2 linked regions of the Bacillus pumilus genome follow. The protein of the gene in region 1 interacts with the protein of each later gene in a pairwise test. Links are inferred from orthologs where the notes say so. Each region holds a gene or a part of one and is shown in the gene's direction. Other genes may lie near its edges.

Region 1 (8,124 bases):
GGCAGAAATCATTGGCGGAGATGGATATGATGTTTTACGGGGGCAGGCTGCTGTTGTCGATGTTCATGGAACTGACGTCACAGAGATGTATGTAAAAGGTGCAAAAGCCACGCTGGAGCAGGTTCAGTCTCTGAAAGCAACAGCGGTTGTGCTAAAAGAGTACAGCCCTTCTTGCGGTAGCCGACTGATTTACCAGGGAGAGTTTAACGGTAAGACAAAAGCTGGTGATGGTGTGACGTCCGCCTTGCTGAAACAGCATGGAATTCAAGTGTTCTCCGAGGAGGATGATTGGACTTCATTGTTTCAATAGGTGTGGCGTGGATAGAAGGAGGAGCTAGGTTGAAAAAGTGGACATTGGTGTAGGTGTAGTGGTTTTAATAGGAATAGGTATTTATTTTATGATCAATGCCAAAACATACTCTTTTGATGATGTGACCTCACTGGATAAGAATAAGGTGACTTCGATTCAAATTGAGCATGACAATGAGCAAGTTGTGGTAGATAAGAAAGAAGATATTCAAAAGCTGCTGAATGAATTTTCAGGTATGAAATTAAAGAAGGCGAATGGCGCTAAAAAAGAAACAAAAGAGTCTTATTGGATTAGGGTGTTAGAGGAGGGCAATGTTACATACTGAATCGTCTTTTATGATCAAGCTTATTTAGAGACATATGATGGTTCTAAAACGAAAAATAAGATCAGCGAATACCAAATCGTTGACGCCAATCAAGTCGATATAGGACAATATATCAAATAACACCAGCGAAAGTTCATGCATGATCAATAGAAAATTCGGGTATAGTGCATGGTAAGTAAAAATGAAGCGGAGGTTTGTTTGATGAGTGGATTAACAGATACAGTCACATTAGCAAACGGAGTAAAAATGCCGAAGCTAGGCTTTGGTGTATGGCAGGTAAAAGATGGGGAAGAGGCTGTAAATGCAGTCAAAGACGCTCTTGAAGCAGGCTACCGCAGCATCGATACCGCAGCGGCCTATCAAAATGAAGAAGGGGTAGGCAAAGCCATTCAGCAATCAGGCATCTCTCGCGATGATCTGTTCATTACGACAAAGGTCTGGAATCGTGATCAAGGCTATGAAGCAACACTTGAAGCCTTTGAAACAAGTATGAACAAGCTTGGGCTAGATGTTTTAGACCTTTATTTAATTCATTGGCCAGTTGAAGGCAAATATAAAGAAACATGGAAAGCACTAGAGAAGCTGTATAAGGATGGACGCGTTCGAGCCATCGGTGTGTGTAACTTCCATCAGCACCACCTAGATGATTTATTAGAAGAGGCAGAAGTTGTGCCAATGGTCAATCAAATCGAGCTGCATCCAAAGCTGACGCAGGAGCCTTTACGAGACTACTGCAAGGAGAAAGGGATTCATGTAGAAGCGTGGTCACCATTAGGCAGCGGGAAGCTTCTGAACCATCCTGTTCTTCAGGATATTGCGAAAAAACATGACAAATCCGTGGCACAAGTCATTCTTCGCTGGGACTTGCAGCATGGTATTATCACCATTCCAAAATCTGTGACGAAGAGCCGAATCATCGAAAACACACAAGTCTTCGATTTCGAGCTGTCCGCACATGAGATGGGCGTCATCGATCAGCTTAATGAAGATGAGCGCACAGGTCCAGATCCAGATAACTTTGATTTTTAATCGAAAGAAAAGCACAGGTGAGATGCCTGTGCTTTTTTTTATTTAACGGTTTTTCGAGGCTGATACGTTTTCAATGACTTGAATGGCGTCGGCAATTTGCTCTTTGGAATAGTCTCCAATCAAGCAAAAAGTTTCGTCTGCACGTGCAGCATGGCTTGCCACTGTTTTTGCGGCTTCTTCCAGCTGAGCTGTGATGCCAAGCTCACGCATATTTTTAGGTAATCCGAGTGTTTCATAAAGCTCAAGTAATTCTTCTACTTCGCTCATTCGATTTTCTGCGGCAAGCTGAACAAGAATGCCATAGGCCACTTTTTGACCATGTAATACGTGATGCGTTTCTTCAATAAATGTCAATCCGTTATGGATAGCGTGCGCTCCTGCCATTCTGCCGTAGCGTCCCCCGTACCCGCCGACCGTGCCGGCTAATGTAATAATGGTATCCGTTACATCTGCAAATGCTTGCGAGTGCTGCCCTGTTGTCAAGCTGTGGACGGCTTCTTCGCTATGGGAAAGAAGAATGTCTCTGACGTATACCGCCTGCTTTAGTGCAGCATGCACCATGAGCGGTAAGGAGTCTTTTGCATTTCGAATAATGGCTTCTGCTTCATACCATTTCGCCAGCGTATCTCCAATACCACTTTGAAGGTAGGAAAGAGGAGAAGAGAGCAAAAATGTATGATCAATTAAGGTGAGATAACTGGACCGTTTATGGTAATCGACTCTCATGAAATTCCCCTTGTCATCATAAATGACGCTAAGCGGTGTAGATGCAGCACATGTCCCTGGAATGGTTGGAACCATGATCACTTCAATTTGAAGAGCTTCTGCTACTGACTTAGCGGTGTCTAAAATCGTGCCGCCCCCGATCCCAATCATCACATCTGCCCCTTTCAGTTCTTCAGCAATTCGTGTGATCGCATTTGGTGAACTGTATCCTTTATGCTGAACAACAGGCCAATGAGGTGGAAGCTTTGTGTACGCTGAAAAAGCATGAAATGAATCATGTCCCGTCACGACAGCGGGCGACTGGAAGGAAGAAGAAACAAGTGAATCGAGTTCATGATAAATTCCTTTTTGTGAAATAAATTGGTTTGGGCCGCTTCTGACGATATCTTCTGGCTGGATCATTGCGTTCTGCTCCTTTACAACATCATATTTCATAAATCATCTCATTTTACAGAAAGTTCTGTCAAATAATCGATAATATGAGGAGAAAGACCCTTCCGTTTTATGGAATTGAGCCGCTGTCATTGCCTTTAGGTATGTATTTCCTGTATGATAAAGAACGGTATGTTCTCATTAAATTTAAGAGGTGTTTATATATATGGAAAAACAATATCGTGTCTTACTTTACTATCAATATGTCCCCATTGAGGACCCAGAGACGTTTACAGCAGAGCATCTAGCATTCTGTAAGGAGCTTGGTTTGTTAGGCCGTATCCTTGTGTCAGCAGAAGGCTTGAACGGAACTGTTTCTGGTACCATTGAGCAAACGGACAAGTACATGCAAGCGTTAAAAGAAGATCCGCGCTTTGCGTCTATGCCGATCAAAATTGACGAAGCAGATGGTCATGCGTTTAAAAAAATGCACGTCCGCCATCGGAATGAACTAGTGAATCTTAGCCTTGAAGATGACGTGAATCCGTTAGAATTAACAGGTAAACATCTCAGCCCGGTTGAATTTTACGAGCAAATGCAATCACCTGATACCGTTGTGATTGATGCACGTAATGATTACGAGTTTGATGTCGGCCACTTTAGAGGGGCAGTACGTCCTGATATCGAGACATTCCGCGAATTACCTGAGTGGATTCGTGACAATAAAGACATTCTTGAAGGGAAAAAAATCCTGACGTATTGCACAGGCGGCGTACGCTGTGAGAAATTCTCTGGCTGGTTAAAGCGTGAAGGCTTTGAAGATGTCTCTCAGCTTGACGGCGGAATAGTCACGTATGGAAAAGATCCAGAAGTTCAAGGGAAGCTTTGGGATGGTCAATGCTATGTGTTTGATACTCGCTTAACAGTGCCCGTGAATCAAACAGAGCATGTGGTTGTCGGAAAAGATTTCTTCACTGGTGAGCCTTGCGAGCGTTATGTGAACTGTGCAAACCCTGCATGTAACCGCAAAATGATTGCAACAGAAGAAAGCGAGCATAAGTATATGCGCAGCTGCAGCCATGAATGCCGTACAAGTGAACGTAACCTTTATGTGAAACAGCACAATCTGTCTGAAGAAGAAGTGCAAGAAAGACTAGCTGTGATTGAACAAGAACAAGCAATCTCACAAGGATAGAGGGAAACCCCCTTTATCCTTTTTTCTATACATGATAGGGCTCAGAAGAAAGAGGGATTCATTTCCTCTTTCTTTTTTGTTTTGTTTTTTTCAAAATAAGGGTAAAGGTAGTTATTCAGTCTAATAGATTGAAGCATTGAAAAAGCGCTTTCTTAAGAAATAAGCATGTTCGACTATTTCAGAAAATAGAGAATTGAGAGATAATAAAACAGGCGAAAAAATGAACAAGGGTAAAGATTTAGTTGAAGAAATATTTGTCAATTGAATGAAAAGTGAGTTGCAATGAAAGAAAGGTGCTTACTTGGGCACATGCTTTGTAATTTAATCGAAAGGTGTTATGAACATGAATCATTTACATCGTAGAATGGGAACTTTCGCTTTAATGATGGTAGGTCTTGGCTCAATCATTGGTTCAGGATGGCTTTTCGGTGCTTGGCGTGCCGCTCAAATTGCCGGCCCTGCTGCTATTTTGTCCTGGTTGATTGGGATGGTCGTGATTTTATTTATCGCTTTGTCTTATAGTGAACTCGGATCGATGTTTCCAGAGGCAGGCGGAATGGTGAAATATACGCAATATTCACACGGCTCTTTTATCGGGTTTATTGCTGCTTGGGCAAACTGGATCGCTATTGTCTCCGTCATTCCGGTTGAGGCGGTGGCTTCTGTCCAGTATATGAGTTCATGGCCTTGGGAATGGGCAAAGTGGACAAGCCATTTGGTCACAAAAGGGGTGTTGACGACAGAAGGGCTCATGGTCGCCAGTGTGCTTCTTGTGATTTACTTTCTGCTCAATTATTGGACAGTAGGGTTATTTTCAAAAGCCAATACATTCATTACCGTGTTTAAAATTGTCATTCCAGGATTAACAATTGGTGCGCTCTTATTCGTAGGTTTTCATAGTGAGAATTTTACTTCTGGAACAAGTATTGCCCCTAACGGCTGGGCGAGTGTGCTGACAGCTGTTGCGACATCAGGAATTGTGTTTGCCTTCAATGGCTTCCAAAGCCCGATTAATATGGCGGGTGAGGCGAAAAATCCAGGCCGATCAATTCCGATTGCTATTGTTGGATCCATTTTGATTGCGACTGTGATTTATGTTCTTTTACAAATCGCCTTTATCGGTGCTGTCGATCCGTCCATGATTGTGAATGGATGGGGACATTTGAATTTTAACTCGCCATTTGCTGACCTTGCCATTGCGCTTGGGATTAACTGGCTGGTTCTGATTTTATATGCAGATGCGTTTGTATCACCTTCTGGTACAGGCATTACGTATACGGCGACGACATCCCGTATGATTTATGGAATGGAAAAAAACAAATACATGCCAAGTGTACTTGGTCGTCTGCACCCTATTTATGGCGTGCCTCGTCCAGCGATGTTTTTTAACTTAGCCGTATCGTTTATCTTTCTGTTTTTGTTTAGAGGCTGGGGTGTACTTGCGGAAATCATTTCTGTTGCGACACTTATTTCTTATTTGACAGGCCCAGTGACTGTCATGACACTGAGAAAGACAGGGACAGATTTATATCGTCCCCTTCGAATAAAAGGACTCAGCATTATTGCTCCTCTCGGTTTTGTCTTTGCGTCATTGACGCTGTATTGGGCGAGATGGCCGTTAACAGGTCAAGTGCTATTCATTATTCTCATCGGTCTTCCGATCTATTTTTACTATCAAGCAAAAGCGAAGTGGAAAGGCTTCGGCCGCAACTTCAAGGCGGGTGCTTGGATGGTCGTGTACTTACTTGTGATGATGACGATTTCCTGCCTTGGCAGTGACAAATTCGGCGGCTATAACGTCATTCATTATGGCTGGGACATGGCTCTTATTACAGTGGTTGCTCTGCTATTTTATATGTGGGCACTCAAAAGTGGATTTGAAACAGAATTTCTAGAGGATGCGAAAAAAATCAATGATGAGCTGCGTACTTCTACGCAAGAAGCCGCATCATCCAAAGAATAAAGGAACGGCTGCCTGAATATTACGGGCAGCCGTTTTATTTTGATAAATGATGCATCACGTGCTGCCTTAGCCAAGTGGTGACACCGCGCAAAACGGCTGCTGTGACAAATGAGATGAGCACATACTTCCAAAGCTGATTCATGCCTTGTCCACTAAGCAAAAACACGATTCCTAGAAAGACGAGTGTGAATAGAAGCACGAATAAAAATGATGCAGACCAGAAAAAAGCCTTCACTGAAGGTCACCTCCTCGGAGTATTGTATGCAGGCAATTGAAGGATCAGACCAGCTATGACGGGGGAGAATTATGGTGAAATCTATTGCAAAAGTCAGATAAAAACACCAAGTGATTTGACAGTTATGTTAAGATGAGAGCATATTTTGAGAGAAGATTGTGGTTCATAGACGGAGGTGTTTGGGGTTGCAGATACAAAAAGTTCTAAACAATAATGTCATTAGTGTGATAGATGAACAAGGGAAAGAAATCGTCGTCATGGGGAGAGGTATCGCGTTCAAGCGGCGACCCGGGGACCCGGTAGACGAGTCGTTAATCGATAAAGTCTTTCGACTAGAGGATCATTCCGTTCATGAGCGGATGAAAATGCTGCTTCTGGAGGTTCCGTATGATGTGGTCAAGGTAACCGAAGAAATGATTCAATATGCACATACAAAGCTGAACCGAAGATTAAACGAAAGTCTGCATGTATCGCTCGCAGACCATATTCATTACGCCATCGAACGATTGAAGAAAAATCACCTCATTGAGAATTCGCTCATTTGGGAGATTAAACGCTTATACAAAGATGAATTTCTTGTGGCAAAGGACTGTCTTGAGATGATTGAAGAGCGTCTTCATATTGAACTGCCTGAGGATGAAGCAGGCTTTATTGCGATGCATATCATTAATGCAGAGCTCAATGAGGACATGAATACAACGGTCAATATCACAAAAGAAGTAAACGCCATTCTCACCATTGTGAAATATCATCTCAATATGGAATTTGATGAAGATTCGCTCAACTTTTATCGTTTTCTCACGCATTTACGCTTTTTCGTCCAGCGTCTGATGAACGAAACAATGCTTGTCAGCGAAGATCATGACTTGTATCAGCTAATCAAGGTAAAATATCCGAAGGCATACGAATGTGCAAAGAAAATCGCAGAATATGTCTATCAAACCTATCACCGAGATCTCACATCAGAGGAGATGCTGTATCTATCCATTCATTTGAATCGATTGATCAAACGAGAAAAATAAAGGTAGATTTTAAAAGAAAGCGTTGACATGAGAAAAGCTGAGTGGTACTATTTGCTCATAAACATAAAAGAATACGGTTTCACAATGATCGTCTTAGAGGATTGTGACTGTTCGGCAGGCAAAACCTAAACGTTCACTGAAAAAGCGCAATGGCAAGTTGCGACTATTTTTGGTGCCCGTTTAGGTTTTTATTTTGCCTAAAAACGTATTTTTTTGAAAAAAAGGGGGTTTTTGTATGAGTTATCGTCAATTAGCAGAAGACATTATCAAACACATTGGCACAGAGAAAAACGTTCATTCACTGGTCCATTGCGCTACAAGACTTCGCTTCACATTACATGACCGATCAAAAGCAGACAAAGCAGCCATTGAAAAATTAAATGGTGTTGTAACCGTCATGGAAAGCGGCGGCCAATTTCAAGTAGTCATTGGCAATACAGTACCAGAGGTTTATCGAGAAATTGGGGAGTTTACGAATCTATTAGAGGATTCCACTTCTTCATCTGCAAAATCAGGTGGAGAGAGTACAAGCCTTTTCGGAAAATTCGTCGACATTGTCTCTGGTATTTTCACACCACTTCTCGGTGTCATGGCGGGTGCTGGTATTTTAAAAGGTCTATTAGGTATCTGTATCAATGCGAAATGGTTATCACCTGAAGATACGTCGTACCAAATTTTATTTGCTGCGTCTGACAGCTTGTTCTACTTCCTGCCACTACTGCTCGCATTTACTTCTGCTAGGAAGTTTAAAGCGAATCCGTTTGTCGCTGTGACGATTGCTGGTGCACTCATTTACCCAACCATTCAAGAGTTGTCAAAAGGCGGCGGAGATGTGACCTTCTTCGGGATTCCGGTCGTCTTAATGTCTTATACATCGACGGTTATTCCAATCATTTTGGCAGTGTTTGTCATGGGATATATCGAACGTTTCTTTAACAAAGTCATTC
Region 2 (8,205 bases), 110 kb from region 1 along the record:
ATCGAATGCTCGGCCATGGTTAAAAAATATTTAGGGGATACGATCGACATTCATGCTGGCGGACAGGATTTAACCTTCCCTCACCATGAAAATGAAATCGCTCAATCCGAGGCTTTGACAGGGAAACCTTTTGCGAAGTATTGGATGCATAACGGATATATTAATATTGAGAATGAAAAAATGTCAAAATCACTTGGAAACTTTGTGCTCGTGCATGACATTGTGAAAGAACAAGATCCTGATGTGCTACGCTTCTTTATGTTGTCGGTTCACTACCGTCATCCAATTAACTACTCAATGGATTTACTAGAGAGTACAAAGAGTGCGTTTAACCGACTCAAAACGTCGTATGCTAATTTACATCATCGCCTCGAGAGCAGCACGAATATCACAGAAGACAATGCTGAATGGCTGGCGAAGGTTGAGGAGCAGCGTGCGACATTTATTTCTGAAATGAATGATGACTTTAATACGGCAAATGCAATTTCTGTTTTATTCGAACTTGCGAAACAGGCGAATTATTATATGGAAAATGATCATACTTCGGAGGAAGTGATCAAGGCATTTATCGGCTTATTCCAAGAAATCACGTCTGTTCTTGGCTTCTCATTAGAAGAAAAGCACACGCTTGACGAAGAAGTAGAAGCGTTAATTGAAAAACGCAATGAGGCTAGAAGAAATCGTGACTTTGCGCTATCTGATCAAATTCGTGACCAGTTAAAGAGCATGAATATTGTATTGGAGGACACTCCTCAAGGTACTCGCTGGAAAAGAGGAGAATAGGTCATGTTGAATTTTGAAAAGCTGAAAGACGGTAAACAGTTGAACGGACTTGCGCTTGCTTATATGGGTGATGCCATTTTTGAAGTCTATGTGAGGCATCACCTCCTCCAAACGGGGGCGACAAAACCAAATGAGCTGCACAAACGAGCAAGCAAGATTGTTTCAGCTAAATCTCAGGCAGCTATTTTATTTACGCTTCAGCAACAAGGCTTTTTCACTGAAGCAGAAGAAGCAGTGCTGAAAAGAGGAAGAAATGCAAAATCAGGCACAGTGCCTAAAAACACAGACGTTCAAACGTATCGTTATAGTACGGCGCTTGAAGCGCTCATGGGTTATTTATTTATTGAAAAGCAGGACGAACGCTTAGAAGAGCTGATTAGTCAGGCGATTGAAATCGGAACGTCAGGGAGGAAGACAAATGAGTCAGCAACATGATTATGTGATTGGGAAAAATGCAGTGATTGAAACACTGAAGTCAGATCGGGAGTTATACAAGCTCTGGATGGCAGAAAACACTGTAAAAGGACAAGCCCAGCAGGTCATTGAACTCGCTAAAAAACAAAATATCACCATTCAGTATGTTCCGAGGAAAAAGCTTGATCAAATGGTAACAGGTCAGCACCAGGGAATCGTTGCACAAGTAGCAGCATATGAATATGCGGAATTGGACGATCTGTATCAAATCGCCGAAAAGCGGAATGAACAGCCGTTTTTTCTTATCTTAGATGAAATTGAAGACCCGCATAATTTAGGATCCATTATGCGTACAGCAGATGCTGTAGGTGCACACGGGATTGTCATTCCGAAAAGGAGAGCGGTCGGCTTAACGACAACCGTTGCCAAAGCATCTACTGGGGCGATTGAACATATTCCTGTTGCCAAGGTCACCAATCTTTCAAGAGCTCTTGATGAGATGAAAGAAAGAGGAATCTGGGTCGCGGGAACAGATGCGTCTGCCAAACAGGATTACAGACAATTTGATGGTACGATGCCGCTTGCTCTTGTGATTGGCAGTGAAGGAAAAGGGATTGGCCGATTGATCAAGGAAAAGTGTGATTTTCTGATTAAGCTGCCTATGGCCGGGAAGGTCACTTCGTTAAACGCATCAGTTGCCGCTAGTCTATTGATGTATGAAGTGTATCGAAAACGTTATCCGTTAGGAGAATAGAGATGGACATCCTCTTAGTCGATGGATACAACATGATAGGTGCATGGCCTCGGCTGCAGCACTTAAAGGAAAACAGCTTTGAAGAAGCCAGAGACGTGCTGATTCAAAATTTAGCAGAATATCAAGCATACACAGGGTATCGAGTCATTGTCGTATTCGATGCCCATATGGTCAAAGGAATCGAAAAAAAGCGGATCAACCACCGAGTAGAGGTCATCTTTACGAGAGAGAATGAAACAGCTGATGAGCGGATTGAAAAGCTGGCCCAGGATTTGAATAATGTTCGGACGCAAATTCATGTGGCGACCTCAGACTTCACAGAACAATGGGCAATTTTTGGACAAGGAGCTCTTCGGAAGTCGGCTCGAGAGCTTTTGAGAGAGATTGAAGTGATCGAACGAAAGATAGAGACGAGAGTCAAAAAGATTACTTCTGATAAACCAGTATCCAAGATTGAATTGTCAGAAGATGTATTGAAAACGTTTGAAAAATGGCGGCGTGGGAATCTGGAATAGCTTGACGATATTTCAACCATTAATGTATAATATTTCTATCTAGGTGCGGTCGGGGGGATCGAAGTGAATCTAAACAACAGCAAGGATAAATCCATCAGAGAGCAATTTTGCCAGTTGGAAGATGAACAAGTCATTGAAAGGGTTCATGTCGGAGATAGTGATGCGCTAGATTACTTAATAACGAAATACCGCAATTTTGTACGTGCAAAAGCAAGATCTTATTTCTTGATTGGAGCGGATCGAGAGGACATTGTCCAAGAGGGGATGATCGGACTTTATAAGTCTATCCGCGATTTCAGAGAGGACAAGCTTACTTCATTTAAGGCTTTTGCAGAATTATGTATTACCCGCCAAATTATCACCGCAATTAAAACAGCTACTCGCCAAAAACATATCCCGTTAAATTCCTATGTATCATTAGACAAGCCAATATATGATGAAGAATCAGACAGAACATTGTTGGACGTCATTTCCGGTGCTAAAGCGCTTAACCCAGAAGATTTAATCATTAGCAAAGAAGAATTTGATGATATTGAAATGAAAATGGGGGAACTACTAAGTGAGCTGGAAAGAAAGGTACTTGTGCTTTACCTTGATGGCAGATCCTATCAAGAGATTTCTGAAGATTTAAACCGTCATGTGAAATCAATTGATAACGCACTCCAAAGAGTAAAGAGAAAATTAGAGAAATATTTAGAGCTTCGCGAGATTAGTCTCTAATCAAACCTATATTGACAGCTTTTTCGACACTGTGATAAGGTACTAAGGAAATGATGTCGAGAAAATAGGTGTAAATATGAGGAAAAAGATTACTCTAGCCTGTAAAGACTGCGGAAGCCGCAATTATACGACAATGAAAAGTGATGCTTCAGCAGCTGAAAGATTAGAAGTTAAGAAATATTGCAAGACTTGTAATTCACATAAAACACATTTAGAAACGAAGTAAGATTTGCGTTCTTTAATCTGTGGAGGTCTTTTACATGCGTATTATCAGTTTCTTAAAAAGTGTCGGGAAAGAAATGAAAAAGGTCAGCTGGCCAAAGAAAAACGAAATGATTCGCTACACAATCACGGTTATTTTAACAGTCGTATTCTTTGCAATCTTTTTCTCTTTTCTTGATATAGGAATCTCACAATTAATCGAATTAATTCATTAATACTTGAATAATGGTCTGCTGAACGTGCTATAATAGATCATAATATGACTTGCCAAAAAACCCGTTTTACGGGTTTTTTCAATTGCTTGAAAATATTTACCGGTACTCGAGATTCGTCAAATAGACATTACGAAATGTGGGGAGGGAAGGACTGAATAGTCCTGAACGAAATGGAAAAGAATTGGTATGTTGTGCATACGTACTCTGGCTATGAAAACAAAGTAAAAGCAAACTTGGAAAAGCGTGTTGAATCAATGGGCATGCAGGATAAAATCTTCCGCGTTGTCGTACCAGAAGAAGAAGAAACAGATATTAAAAATGGTAAGAAAAAAGTCGTCAAAAAGAAAGTATTCCCTGGCTATGTCCTAGTGGAAATCGTGATGACTGACGACTCTTGGTATGTTGTTCGTAATACACCAGGTGTCACAGGATTCGTTGGATCAGCTGGATCAGGCTCAAAGCCGACAGCGCTGCTGCCAGGCGAAGCCGAAACCATTCTGAAGAGAATGGGTCTTGAAGAACGCAAAACAGAAATCGACTTTGAATTGAAAGAAACAGTCAAGGTAATCGACGGACCATTTGCTAACTTCACAGGCTCTATCGAAGAGATTGATTACGATAAAAGCAAAGTCAAAGTATTCGTTAATATGTTTGGTAGAGAAACACCCGTGGAACTTGAGTTCACGCAGATCGATAAATTGTAATTCAAAAGAGCTTGAAATGAGTGTATAGAAGTGGTAATATAGCAAAGGTACGTCTTGAGTTCGCTCAAGATCGCTAGCTAGTTATTTCGTCATTCATATAAAGAATGAAGTTGTTGAGTGGGAGGGGGATTCCCCTATTACCACATCACGGACTTTAAGGAGGTGTGTCTCGTGGCTAAAAAAGTAGTTAAAGTTGTTAAATTGCAAATTCCTGCTGGAAAAGCTAACCCAGCTCCACCAGTTGGACCTGCACTAGGTCAAGCCGGTGTTAATATCATGGGATTCTGTAAGGAGTTTAATGCTCGTACAGCTGACCAAGCTGGTCTTATCATTCCTGTTGAAATTTCGGTTTTTGAAGACCGTTCATTTACATTTATTACTAAAACTCCACCTGCTGCAGTTTTACTTAAAAAAGCAGCTGGTATTGAGTCTGGTTCTGGTGAACCTAACCGTAATAAAGTGGCAACTGTTAAGCGTGATAAAGTACGCGAAATCGCGGAAACAAAAATGCCTGACTTAAACGCTGCTAGCGTTGAATCAGCTATGCGCATGGTTGAAGGTACTGCACGCAGTATGGGTATTGTCATCGAAGATTAATTTATTGTCTTGTTGGGTTGCGAGTTTGGTTTTGACAAGTTCGCAACCCTTATTCGTGGGAGGTTATTCCGCTAAAACCACATAAGGAGGATTTTTATAATGGCTAAAAAAGGTAAAAAGTATGTAGAAGCTGCTAAGCTGATCGAACGTACTAAAGCGTATGATGTAGCTGAAGCTGTTTCTCTTACAAAAAAAGCAAATACAGCGAAATTTGATGCGACTGTAGAAGTTGCTTTTCGTTTGGGCGTAGACCCTCGTAAAAACGATCAACAAATCCGCGGTGCAGTTGTACTTCCTAACGGAACTGGTAAAACTCAACGCGTTCTTGTGTTCGCTAAAGGCGAAAAAGCAAAAGAAGCAGAAGCTGCTGGAGCAGACTACGTTGGAGATTCTGATTACATCACTAAAATCCAACAAGGCTGGTTCGAATTCGATGTAATCGTTGCAACACCTGACATGATGGGTGAAGTTGGTAAGATCGGTCGTGTACTTGGACCAAAAGGTCTTATGCCAAACCCTAAAACAGGAACTGTTACATTCGAAGTAGAAAAAGCAATCAATGAAATCAAAGCTGGTAAAGTAGAATACCGCGTTGATAAAGCTGGTAACATCCACGCGCCAATCGGAAAGGTTTCTTTCGAGGACGAAAAGCTTGTTGAGAACTTTGCAACAATCTATGATACAATCCTTAAAGCAAAACCTGCAGCGGCTAAAGGTGTATACGTGAAAAACGTTTCTGTTACAACTACTATGGGCCCTGGCGTGAAAGTGGATCCATCTTCTTTCTCTGCAAAATAAATCTTGACTTATCACAATCGTTTTGATAATATCAAAATGTTGTAAAATAGAATATGTCCATTTATACCGTAGACAGCAGGGGCCTTATGGCTTAATTAACCCGCCGAGGTGTATATGTCACAGTCTTACGTTAACGTATGCTTGTATATACAGCCTCCATGTCTTAATGGAGGCTTTTTATATGGAGAACCGTTCGTTAGGAACGTGATGGCCTGATCGGTATAAGTGTTACACAAAGAATGTACAGGAGGTGTAACCATGAGCAATGCAATCGATACTAAAAAAGTTGTCGTTGATGAAATTACTTCTAAATTTAAAGACAGTATGTCTACTGTAATTGTAGATTACCGTGGTCTTTCAGTTTCTGAAGTGACTGAACTTCGTAAACAGCTTCGTGATGCTGGCGTAGAATTCAAAGTTTACAAAAATACTTTGACTCGCCGTGCAGTTGAACAAGTTGAACTAACGGGTTTAAACGATTTCTTAACAGGTCCAAACGCTATCGCATTCAGTAACGAAGATGTTATCGCACCTGCGAAAATCATCAACGAATTTGCGAAAAGCCACGAAGCTTTAGAAATCAAAGCTGGTGTCATCGAAGGAAACGTAGCGACTGTAGAAGAAGTGAAGGCTCTTGCGGAACTTCCGTCTCGCGAAGGCTTACTTTCTATGTTGCTTAGCGTTCTTCAAGCTCCAGTTCGTAACCTTGCTCTTGCTACTAAAGCAGTTGCAGAACAAAAAGAAGAACAAGGCGCTTAATGCGTACTTAACGTAAAAAACTTAAAATGGAGGAATTACAAATGGCTTTAAATATCGAAGAAATCATTGCTTCAGTTAAAGAAGCAACTGTACTTGAGTTAAACGACTTAGTAAAAGCAATCGAAGAAGAATTTGGCGTAACTGCTGCTGCTCCTGTAGCTGTAGCTGCAGCTGGTGGTGCCGCTGCTGAAGAGAAAACTGATTTTGATCTAGTACTTGCTGGTGCTGGAGACCAAAAAATCAAAGTTATCAAAGTGGTTCGTGAAATCACTGGTCTTGGCTTGAAAGAAGCTAAAGAACTTGTTGACAACACTCCAAAACCACTTAAAGAAGGTATTGCTAAAGAAGAAGCTGAAGAACTTAAAGCTAAGCTTGAAGAAGTTGGCGCTTCTGTAGAAGTTAAGTAATCTTCGCCTAATCTTTTGGGAAAGCTCGCTTTTACTGGCGGGCTTTTTCTTTTCTATTCTCCTGAAACGATTGAATCCAGAGGAGGTCCATTCATCATGAGTGACCACTATTATACGGAAAAGCCATCAGTGAAAAGCAATAAACAGACATGGGACTTCACCTTGAGAAACCGTACCTTTACTTTTACAAGTGACAGTGGAGTGTTTTCTAAGAAAGAAGTCGACTTTGGTTCAAGGCTTTTAATTGAAGCTTTTGAAGAACCTGACGTGGATGGCGATGTCTTAGATGTCGGTTGCGGTTATGGACCGATTGGCTTATCGTTAGCAAACGAAATGACGAGCCGCACCATTCATATGATTGATGTGAACGAAAGAGCAGTCGAACTTTCAAAGGAAAACGCTAAACATAATCGCATTGATAATGTCCGCATCTATCAAAGTGATTTGTTCTCGAATGTTCATTCATCAGCTGCTTTTGCCTCTATACTGACCAATCCCCCAATACGGGCAGGGAAGAAAGTTGTACATGCGATCTTTGAAAAAAGTGCTGATCATTTATTGCCGGAAGGTGAGTTGTGGGTGGTTATTCAGAAAAAGCAGGGCGGACCATCTGCGATTGAAAAATTAGAACAGCTCTTTGGAGAAGTCGAGGTTGTATTGAAAAAAAAGGGCTACTATATTATCAAAGCTAAAAAAGTTTGACGCAGTTTCCTAGCTGTGTTAACATTATAAAATGCCAATGTGTATATTTTGCTTGATAGGCTTAAAAAACAACTATTTTGTATAAATTATGCATACTTGGGAAAACTAATAAAATCGGTATTTGTTTTTGGATGTGGTTTTCTTATTTTAGAAACCCTTTTTTCTTTTGTCTTGTAAAAGTATTTCTTTACTGACATTTGAAAGGCTGAAATACTTTTTACACATATAATACGCATGATTTGAGGGGTGAATCAGTTGACAGGTCAACTAGTTCAGTATGGACGACACCGCCAGCGCAGAAGCTACGCACGCATAAGCGAAGTGTTAGAATTACCAAATCTCATTGAAATTCAAACCTCTTCTTATCAGTGGTTTCTTGATGAGGGTCTTAGAGAGATGTTTCAAGATATATCCCCAATTGAGGATTTTACTGGTAACCTTTCTCTTGAATTCATTGATTACAGCCTAGGGGATCCTAAGTATCCTGTAGCAGAATCAAAAGAACGTGATGTAACTTACTCTGCTCCACTAAGAGTAAAAGTTCGTTTAATTAACAAAGAAACTGGAGAAGTAAAAGACCAAGATGTGTTCATGGGTGATTTCCCAATCATGACA

The links.
Region 2: the proteins of GKC25_RS01305 (region 1) and rplL interact in binary tests that used the Escherichia coli proteins (3 or more experiments, as listed by UniProt). The link is inferred for Bacillus pumilus from one-to-one orthologs.

Annotation. Positions count from the first base shown.
Region 1 is NZ_CP046128.1:227,066-235,189, forward strand. What follows is about bases 2,131-4,972. They hold GKC25_RS01305 (rhodanese-related sulfurtransferase), read left to right. Parts: upstream 2,131-2,988; coding sequence 2,989-3,957; downstream 3,958-4,972. Other genes in these bases: GKC25_RS01300 (iron-containing alcohol dehydrogenase family protein), read right to left, coding at 2,131-2,789; GKC25_RS01310 (APC family permease), read left to right, coding at 4,301-4,972. Outside these bases: GKC25_RS01285 (DUF523 domain-containing protein), read left to right, coding at 1-310; GKC25_RS01290 (hypothetical protein), read left to right, coding at 348-635; GKC25_RS01295 (aldo/keto reductase), read left to right, coding at 837-1,664; more of GKC25_RS01300, read right to left, coding at 1,707-2,130; more of GKC25_RS01310, read left to right, coding at 4,973-5,920; GKC25_RS01315 (hypothetical protein), read right to left, coding at 5,955-6,155; BglG family transcription antiterminator LicT, read left to right, coding at 6,341-7,177; GKC25_RS01325 (beta-glucoside-specific PTS transporter subunit IIABC), read left to right, coding at 7,413-8,124. UniProt on the Escherichia coli protein: Catalyzes oxygen-dependent 5-hydroxyuridine (ho5U) modification at position 34 in tRNAs, the first step in 5-carboxymethoxyuridine (cmo5U) biosynthesis.
Region 2 is NZ_CP046128.1:117,286-125,490, forward strand. What follows is about bases 5,283-8,205. They hold rplL (50S ribosomal protein L7/L12), read left to right. Parts: upstream 5,283-6,522; coding sequence 6,523-6,888; downstream 6,889-8,205. Other genes in these bases: rplA (50S ribosomal protein L1), read left to right, coding at 5,283-5,722; rplJ (50S ribosomal protein L10), read left to right, coding at 5,981-6,481; GKC25_RS00685 (class I SAM-dependent methyltransferase), read left to right, coding at 6,985-7,590; rpoB (DNA-directed RNA polymerase subunit beta), read left to right, coding at 7,846-8,205. Also shown: cysS (cysteine--tRNA ligase), read left to right, coding at 1-783; GKC25_RS00630 (Mini-ribonuclease 3), read left to right, coding at 787-1,218; 23S rRNA (guanosine(2251)-2'-O)-methyltransferase RlmB, read left to right, coding at 1,202-1,951; rae1 (ribosome-dependent mRNA decay endonuclease Rae1/YacP), read left to right, coding at 1,954-2,466; RNA polymerase sporulation sigma factor SigH, read left to right, coding at 2,530-3,186; rpmG (50S ribosomal protein L33), read left to right, coding at 3,263-3,412; preprotein translocase subunit SecE, read left to right, coding at 3,447-3,623; transcription termination/antitermination protein NusG, read left to right, coding at 3,794-4,327; rplK (50S ribosomal protein L11), read left to right, coding at 4,499-4,924; more of rplA, read left to right, coding at 5,024-5,282. UniProt on the Escherichia coli protein: The binding site for several of the GTPase factors involved in protein synthesis (IF-2, EF-Tu, EF-G and RF3). Is thus essential for accurate translation.